4 regions of the Janthinobacterium sp. PSPC1-1 genome follow, and region 3 is predicted to be linked to each of the others. Evidence: predicted binding sites of a transcription regulator. Region 3 holds the regulator's gene; each other region holds the start of a gene.
The links. Region 3 encodes FNR, which switches genes on or off when oxygen is low (the NO sensors DNR and NnrR bind a similar motif). Its sites were predicted from a motif close to TTGATNNNNATCAA; they were not measured.
Positions count from the first base shown of each region.

Region 1: cqsA (alpha-hydroxyketone-type quorum-sensing autoinducer synthase) is a predicted target of FNR. The motif match lies at 897-910, and genes of this name have one in related genera.
Region 2: ACP7EG_RS25470 (serine protein kinase) is a predicted target of FNR. The motif match lies at 1,563-1,576, and genes of this name have one in related genera.
Region 4: ACP7EG_RS12375 (universal stress protein) is a predicted target of FNR. The motif match lies at 1,089-1,102, and genes of this name have one in related genera.

Region 1 is NZ_JAFCWP010000001.1:95,543-97,743, forward strand. It holds gene ACP7EG_RS00445 (sensor histidine kinase) at 1-809, opposite strand, end outside; gene cqsA (alpha-hydroxyketone-type quorum-sensing autoinducer synthase) at 977-2,201, shown strand, end outside.
Region 2 is NZ_JAFCWP010000011.1:57,511-59,711, reverse strand. It holds gene ACP7EG_RS25470 (serine protein kinase) at 1-1,365, opposite strand, end outside; gene ACP7EG_RS25465 (hypothetical protein) at 1,633-2,201, shown strand, end outside.
Region 3 is NZ_JAFCWP010000002.1:65,954-68,154, reverse strand. It holds gene ACP7EG_RS07835 (response regulator) at 1-627, opposite strand, end outside; gene fnr (fumarate/nitrate reduction transcriptional regulator Fnr) at 867-1,625, shown strand; gene ACP7EG_RS07825 (FixH family protein) at 1,752-2,201, opposite strand, start outside.
Region 4 is NZ_JAFCWP010000003.1:289,352-291,552, forward strand. It holds gene ACP7EG_RS12365 (M56 family metallopeptidase) at 1-392, shown strand, start outside; gene ACP7EG_RS12370 (hypothetical protein) at 456-956, shown strand; gene ACP7EG_RS12375 (universal stress protein) at 1,267-2,103, shown strand; gene ACP7EG_RS12380 (NADP-dependent malic enzyme) at 2,164-2,201, opposite strand, start outside.

The DNA of each region.
Region 1 (2,201 bases), on a different contig from region 3:
GCTTCGAGCTTGCGGTTGACGGCGCTGGCGCTGAGCAGGAACAAATCGATCATGTGGTGCATGTGGCGCACTTCGAACTGGATGCGCGCCAACGCTTCCAGGCTGGCCGCGTCGGGCGGCTGGTCTTGCAGCTTGCGCTGCAGTCCGCGCACGTTCGCCTCGACGCTGACGAGGGGCGTGCGCAATTCGTGCGCCACGCTGCCCAGTCCGGCTGCCAGCCCGGCCAGTTTCTCTTGTGCGCCCACATGGCGCCCCACCTTGACCACGGACAGCACGGCAATCGTGAACCAGTGCACGGGCAATTGCTGCAAGACGTCGCGGCTGAGCAAAAAGGCGGGATCACCAAACACGGCAAACGCCAGGCAGGCCAGCAGGGTGCCGCTCAGGTAGGCCAGCACGGCGATGCGCGTATCGAAATGAAACAGCACGATCAGCGCCACCAGCAGTGAATGCATCCACAGCGCCGAGGCGTGGTTCATCAGGAACATGTACGTGAAGAAAAACGGCAGTTCGAAGGTCAGCCCCAGGAACAGGTACACGCTGAACCAGGTATTACTGAAGCGGTCGGGCCACAGCGCGGGCAGGAACAGCAGTGCCGCCACGCTGCGCAGCAGCGGCGATTCGTATTCTTGCGGAAAAAAATAATGCCACAGCGCGTAGTACAGGGGCATGCCCAGCGCGCCGATGACGGCCAGGGTGCGCACCTGCGCGCGCCGCACGGGTGTGTGTTCGATGGCGTCGTGGAAATGCAGGAAAGGCTGGAGCAGCTTGCCTTGCCACCGTTTTCCGGAAGGGGACTGCACGTGCATCATGATCAGGGGACGTGTTCGTTGAGGCGTGTCAATGCAACATGATCGGCGGGTTCCTTCCTTATCAGCAGAATATCGGCATAACTGTTGAGCTGTATCAATCTCTTGTCGGATGGCTCGCGCATGTTGGACGCGGTAGTTCCCCCGCAACCAATCAGGAGTGCCCTATGTCACACGCCCTTTTTCCCCTGTCGTCCCCCGCCATCCATGCTGAACAACAGATGCCTGCCTTCGTGCGCGCACGCATGGATGAACATTACGTCGAGCGCATCGAGAAGCTGCTCGGTGGCGAACACCTGCACGAATGGCAAGCCATGCCCGCGCGTGCGGTCATGCTGGCAGGTAATGATTACCTGAACATCGCCGGCGAGACCGTGCTGCTGGCGGCCCAGGCGCGCGTCTTGCAAGGCGGCGGCGCCATGCTGATGTCGTCCGTGTTCTTGCAGGAAGGCAGCCGCCAGCACCGGCTCGAACAAAAATTCGCGGACTATCTCGGCAGCGAAGCCTGTGTGCTGGCGCAGTCGGGCTGGGTCGCCAACGTGGGTTTGCTGCAAAGCCTGGCCGGGCCCGGCATCCCCGTCTACCTGGACATGCAGGCGCACGCCTCGCTGTGGGAAGGGGTGCAATCGGCGCAAGCCGTGCCCGTGGCCTTCCTGCATAACGATGGCGCTCACCTGCAGCGCCAGCTCGACAAGCATGGCCCCGGCATCATCGTCGTCGATGCGCTGTACAGCACGAATGGCAGCGTGGCGCCGCTGCTGGAAATGGTGGAAATCGCCGAGCGCAGCGGCAGCATGCTGATCGTCGACGAGTCGCACTCGCTGGGCACGCACGGCCCGCAGGGCGCGGGCCTGGTGGCCGAGCTGGGCCTGGCCGGGCGCGTGCATTTTCGCACGGCGTCGCTGGCCAAGGCGTTTGCGGGGCGCGCGGGGCTGATCACCTGTTCGGCCCGCTTCAAGGGCTATTTCCTGTCCGCCTCGCGGCCCGCCATCTTCAGCTCCTGCCTGCTGGAACACGAGCTGGCGTGGTTCGATGCGGCGCTCGATTTCATCCGCGCCGCCGATGCCCGCCGCGCCGCCCTGCGCCGCCACAGCGTGCAGCTGCGCCAGGGTCTGGCTGAGCTTGGCTACAACGTCAGCGACGGCACCGAGCAAATCATCGCGCTGGAAGCGGGCACTGAACCCGACACCCTGATCCTGCGCAAGGCGCTGGAGCGGCACGGCATCTACGGCGCCGTGTTCTGCGCACCGGCCACGCCGAAGAACCGCTCGCTGGTGCGCCTGACCCTGAATGCGGGCTTGCGCGAGGACGAGCGCGCCAGAGTGCTGGCCGCCTGCGCCGCCATCCGCGATGAGACGGGCATGGCGCGCTGGCCGTCGACGCGGCGTTTGC
Region 2 (2,201 bases), on a different contig from region 3:
GCTGTTGCGCTGAGCGGAAATGATGGCGTGCGACAGGGCATTGATGACGAAACGGGGCGACACGCCCGACAAGCCTTCGTCGGGCGCCTTGTCGCGCTCGCGCAAGCGGCGGATGTCGGCATGCTGCAAGTCGTCGACGTCTTCGTCCGCATACACGCGCAGTTTCTTGACCAGCTCGGCTTCCTTGGCCTCGCCTTCTGGCAGGCGGCTGAGGATGGCGAACACGGCCGCCGCATGCAGCACGTGCGGATCGAGGTGCACGTCGCGGAAGGCAGGCGCGGCCGCCAGGATCAGCTTGCGGTAAATGCGCGCTTCTTCGCGGTAATTGAGCGTATACGGCACTTGCACGATGACCATGCGGTCGAGCAGCGCCTCGTTTTCGCTTTCTTGCAGGAATTTGCGAAATTCGGCCAGGTTCGTGTGTGCGAGGATGGTTTCGTCGAGGTAAATCAGGGGAAAGCGCGACACCTTGACATTCTTTTCCTGCGTCAGGGTGAGTAGTAAATAGAGGAATTCCCTCTTGACCTTGAGGATTTCGATCATTTCCAGCATGCCGCGGCTGGCCGCATACACGGCGCCGGACCACGACCAGGCGCGCGGATCGCCTTCGTCGCCGTACTGCGCCACTTTCGACAGGTCGACGGAACCGACCAGGTCGGCCAGGTCGGCCGTGGTAGGGTCGTGCGGCGCATACGTGCCGATGCCGCAGCGCCCCGCCTCGGACAGGTGGATGCGTTCGACGGGCATGCGCAGGAAGTCGCCCGCGTACTGTTCTTCCAGGCGGGCGCGGCAATGGGGACACAGTTCGCCATGCAGCTCGGCATCATAGCTGGCGCGAAAGTCGGCGCGCATGCTGTGCGGCACCAGGTGCAGCGGTGATTCGTGCACGGGGCAGCCGGCGATGCCGTACAGCGCGCCTTCGCTGCTGTGGCTGTATTCTTCCAGCCCCCGTTTGAGCAGGATCACCAGGGTCGACTTGCCGCCCGACGGCGGGCCCAGCAGCAGCAGCATGCGCCGGCCCACTTCGGAGCCGGCGGCAGCCGCCTTGAAGTAGGCGGCTACGCGGTCGATCGCCTCGTCGATGCCGAACAACTCGTCGTCGAACAGGCGGCAGCGGAAGCGCCCGCTCTCATCGGTCTGGCCGTTCCAGCGCATCATGTCCCACAAGTACTGGTGCGCGCTGCGCGTCAGCAGGGCCGCGCGGCCGGGCAGGATTTGCTCGATAAAGTCGGCAAAACTGCCGCGCCAGGGGCTGATGCGGTGTTTTTCCGCCCAGGCCGCCATGCCTTGCACAAAACCGGCATGCTGGCCTGCTTGCTCGCCCGCAGGCGCATCGTCGTGGCGTGTCGTACCAGGGCTCGTCATTGTTTCCCCATCCATGCCGTTGCTGGCGTTGCTGTTGTTGCTAACCTTGCTGCCGTGGAGCAGGCCCGGTTCCAGCCTGTTGGCCCAGTATACGGCGGCGCCTCTGCCCGCACGCCTGATCTCGCTCAACCTTGACGAGGGAACTATTTTTGCCCGCTTGGCCCCGTTGGCGCAGGGCGGTCACGCGCCTGCGCAATTCAATCCAGATCAATACCGGCCGGCGCGGCCCGTCCACACTGGATATCCAGAGCAACCCACGAGGAGAACATGATGATCGGCAATGATAGCGGTTTCAGCGCCCCACCCGGCAGCAGTGGCCAGGGGCAAAGCGCGGACGATGAAGAGGCCATCGGCCAATTTTCCACCCCCGGCGAGGACGACAATACGATCGAGAGCGCGTCCGTCTCGGACGTGCCCGACGCCCTGAGCGGCGTCAGCATGGAATTGCTGGAAATCAAGCGCAGTATCGAAGACGGCATGCGCCAGTCCATTTCCCAGGCGGGCGGCGTGCGTGCCGCCGACGCCTTCAGCGACGGCGGCAATATCCAGGGCGTGTCCATCGGCCTGGGCGAGGGCGCCAGCGACAGCTCGTCCGGCGAACCGGGCTTGCCGGCCCTGACCCTGTACGTGGCCGAACCGACGTCCGTCGACCGTGCCAAGGCCGCCATCGTGGGGGCCATGGGCGTGCGTGCCGTGGCCAGCGACAGGGTGCCCGTGAATATTGTCGTCACGGGCGTGATCGACGCGCAACCGCACCGTTTCCGCTTGCGTCCGGCGCCGGGCGGCGTGTCGGTCGGGCATTTCCGCATCACGGCTGGCACCATCGGCTGCCTGGC
Region 3 (2,201 bases):
GCGCGGCACGGCGCCGCGCGTGAGGATGAAGTAATAGCCGCTCTTGCCGATCTTTTCCGAGCGCAGGCGTCCCAACAGGTTGTCCTTGTACAGGCGCAGCACACCGATCACCACGCCGGCCACCTGGCCATCGGCCGTGAGCACGGGCGCCACCATCTGCACGATGGGCATGCCGCTCGACTTGCCCAGCATCGGCTCGGTGATCATGGGCTGGCGCGTGCGCAGGACGGTCTGGAAATACTCGCGCTCGGCGACGTTGATGCCGGCGCGCCCCGCCACTTCCGGCATGTCGGCCACGACGGCGCCTTGCGCATCGAGCACCAGCACGTCGTCGAACAGTACCAGCATCGAGCGGCGCGCATAGTATTCGCGCAATTGGGCTGGCTGGGCGATCAATTCCGGCGGCTGCTGCCTGGCCGTCAGCGTGACGATCTGCAGCAGCATGCCCAGCTTGTCGTCGAGTTCGGCAGCGGTGCGGGTGATCAGGGCAGACTGCTGGCTCAGCAGTACTCGGGTGAAGTCGGCGCGCATGTGCTGCACCTGTATCATGGTGACCAGCGCGATCATGGCGATCGAGGTCAGGCTGGTGGCCAGCGCGACTTTTGCTTTGATGCCGAGAGGCTTCATGATTTCCTTTTCAGTACCGGGCGGTACAGGCGGCAGCTAATGCTGTCGGGAATTTTCCTATCAATACATCAACTTGGCAAGCGGCGCCGCGCAAATTGCCTTTCCCACATGGGCTTTTAATGATGTTGCCATATAATCAAGGTTAGAACGTCGTTTATTCAGCGGAAATGCGGTGAAATTGGCACACGGCAACCCTGTATGCAGTAAACTCGTTATTGCATTTTCTAAAAGGTACCGACATGACTGAAGCGCTACTCACTCCCACCATGCCCACAGTGACCGTGGAAGCGTTGCGTGCGCGATGCTCGACCTGCAGCATGCATCAATTGTGCCTGCCGATGGGCCTCGATGTGGGCGACATGGACAGGCTGGACCAGATCATCGGCCGCCGCCGCAAGATCGTGCGCGGTGCCTCGCTGTTCCGCATCGGCGACTCGTTCCAGAATCTGTACGCGATCCGCCTGGGGCACTTCAAGACGTACCAGATCAATCCGGGCGGTGAAGAGCAGGTGACGGGTTTCCAGATGGCTGGCGAACTGCTGGGCATGGACGCCATCAGCGCCGACCGCCACCACTGTAATGCGGTGGCGCTGGAAGACAGCGAAGTGTGTGAAATTCCGTTTTCCAGCCTGGAACAGTTGCTGGGCAATATGCCGACCCTGCTGCGCCATTTCCATCGCATGATGAGCCAGGAAATCACGCGCGAGCAAAGCGTCATGCTGTTGCTGGGCAATATGCAGGCGACCCAGCGTTTTGCCGCCTTTATCGTCAACCTGGCCTCGCGCTATGAAGCGCGCGGCTATTCGGCTAGCAAATTTCAGCTGCGCATGTCGCGCGAGGAAATCGGCAATTACCTGGGGCTGACCATCGAGAGCGTCAGCCGTTTATTGTCGAAATTCAAGAAGGAAGGCTGGCTGCGCGTCTCCAACCGCGAGATCGAGATTTTGCAGCCCGCCAAGTTGAAAGCCATTACAGCCGGCACGGACGTCTGCAAATAACAGCACCGTCAAAACCTACTGCGCGTCGCGCTTTGCGGCCTGCGATGCTCGCTGTGCTCTAGCACAGCTGCGCTTCTTAGCCACAAATCACTGCCGCTCGCTACGGTTTTTTCCCGGCGCTGTACGTTATAGCTCTTCATCCGCATGCAGCGCGATGCTGCGCTGCAGCGGCCAGGTCCAGATGCCGGACAGGCGCCACTCGCGTTTGTCGTTTTCCACCAGTACTTGCCAGCGGCTGCGCTCGAGCATCGGCAGCGCCACGGAAAAATTGCCCGCCGCATCGGGCTGCACCAGCAGCTTGATATCCTTTTCCGGCAAGGTCGCATGCGCCAGATGCAGCTGCAGCGGACCCTGGTAAGCCTTGCCGAAGCTGTGCACGGAACCACTCAGGCGCGCCTGTGCCACATCATAGGACAGGCTGGTATCCATCGCCAGGTCGCTGGCGATCGTGTCGCGCTTCAAATCCTGGTTGATCGCCTTGCCCTGCTTGTAATAGTCGCCCACCACCAGCGCATCAGGCTGCGTAAACGCGATATAGCCCATGAAGCTGCCGACGACCACGGACAGGCCGGGACC
Region 4 (2,201 bases), on a different contig from region 3:
TGCGGCCGCGCATCGTGATGCCCGTCTGGCTGCAACTGATTCCACCCCGGCAGCAGGCGCTGCTGCTGGCGCACGCACAATGCCGGCTGGCCGCGCGCGACCCGCTGTTGCTGGCCCTGGCCTACGCATTGATTATTCTCATGCCGTGGAACCTGCCACTGTGGTGGCAGTTGCACCGGCTGCGCTTTGCCATCGAAGTCGATTGCGACGCGCGCATGCTGGCGCACGGCCACGCGCTGCGCGACTATGCCACGGCGCTGCGCCGGCACGGCCAGTATTATTCAGGCTTGACGGGCGCCGCGCCCATCGTGCTGGGCGATCCGCGCGCGCTGCGCCGGCGCCGCCATCTGATGGCCAGATTTACCGGGAAGCAGGCAGCGAACTTGCTATAGTAGCGGCAACGCCGCGCGGCGCGCCCGCGTTCCCGGCTCCCCCTTAGAAATCAGAGAGATACCATGCTTTACCTGCTTGCCATCGTGATCGTCATCGCCCTGCTGTACTACGTTTTCAGCGGCCGCACGCCCGTCAAACCGCTGCACAAGCCGCTCGTCTCGGTGCGCCAGTATGTGCCGGCGATTCCCGCAGGCGCACCGGCGCACCACTGGAACGACGAGGGGCGCTTTGCGTCGGAAGTGGAAAACGAATCGATGTACCAGAGCGCCATCGCCACACTGGCCGGCGAACACGGTCCCGGTAACGCGGAAGAAAAATGCCTGGCCCTGCTCGTCTGCGACGATGCCAATCCGTTCCAGGACAAGGCCATCGCCGTCTTCATCGATGGCCAGTTGGTCGGTTACCTGTCGCACAACGACGCCCTGCGCCTGCGCCGCAACCTGGGCCGCATGGACCTGGTCGGCCAGCTGACCTCGTGTGACGCCGTCATCCGTGGCGGCGGCCTGTGGAACGGCAAGCGCCTGTCGTATGCCGTCTGGCTGGACTTGCAGCCCTACAATTAAGTGAACTCCCGCCACGGCCAGCGTTGTTGCGTCACACAAAGAAGTGCCGGACAGATGGCGCCGGCGCCGATGCAGACCACTGGAAGTGGCAAGGAGTTCGATGCCATTATGACTGGCGACGGGGTCGGCATTTTGATGCACATCAAACAGCTCGCAATTTCCTGGCCGTGGCCTTGCGGAAGGCCACGGTCCGTGTTTTCTTGACCCAAGTCAAGCCCAGCATAAGAAAATCCCCAGCCACTACGGCAATGCTGGACTTGCCCGCGTTGTCGTTCTAGCCTTGTTGCCATCCTGACTACCGAGTGACAACATGGCTTACAAATCCATCCTCGTCCACGCCGACCTGTCGCGCCATGCGCCGCAGCGCATCGCCATCGCGGCGCGCCTGGCGCACGCGCACCAGGCGCACCTGATCGGCGCGGCGATGACGGGCCTGTCGCGCTTTACCCTGGAAAACAACCGCGGCATGCGCGGCGGCGCCGTGGCGGCGCAGATCAACGCCCTGCACGGGCAGGCGGAACAAGCGCTGGACCAGTTCGAAACGCTGGCGCGCCAGGCCGGCGCCGTCTCGCTCGAACGGCGCCTGATCGAAGACGATGAAGATGGCGGCATGGCCGTCAGCGCCCGCTACAGCGACTTGACAGTGCTCAGCCAGCACGACGACAGCGAAGCACTGCCCGGCGCCATGAGCGACCTGGTGCCGTATGTGATGCTGAACGCGGCCCGTCCCGTGCTGATCGTGCCGCGCAGCGGCCAATTTTCGGAGGTCAACAACACCGTGGTGGTGGCCTGGGATGGCAGCATGGAAGCGACGCGCGCCATCGGCCACGCCCTGCCGCTCTTGCGCGCGGCGCGCCTGGTGGTGCTGGCGCTGCTGCACCCGCCCGCTGGCCATGCGCAGCCGGCCCGCCATCCGGGCGCCGACATCGCCGCCTACCTGAGCCGCCATGGCGTGCCCGTGGAGGTACGCCAAGCCATCACTACGGGCGACATCGGCACGGCGCTGCTGGCCATGGCCGCCGAAGCGCATGCGGACTTGCTGGTGATGGGCGGCTACGGCCACGCGCGCTTCCGCGAAATCCTGCTGGGCGGCGTGACGGAAACCGTGCTGCGCCAGATGACATTGCCCGTACTGATGGCGCACTGACGTAAAAAAAAGCCGCGCCACCCTTGCGGATGGCGCGGCTTTCAATTGACAGCGACAGCCTTAGACCTTGCGTTGCGCGACGGCATCAACGACACAGA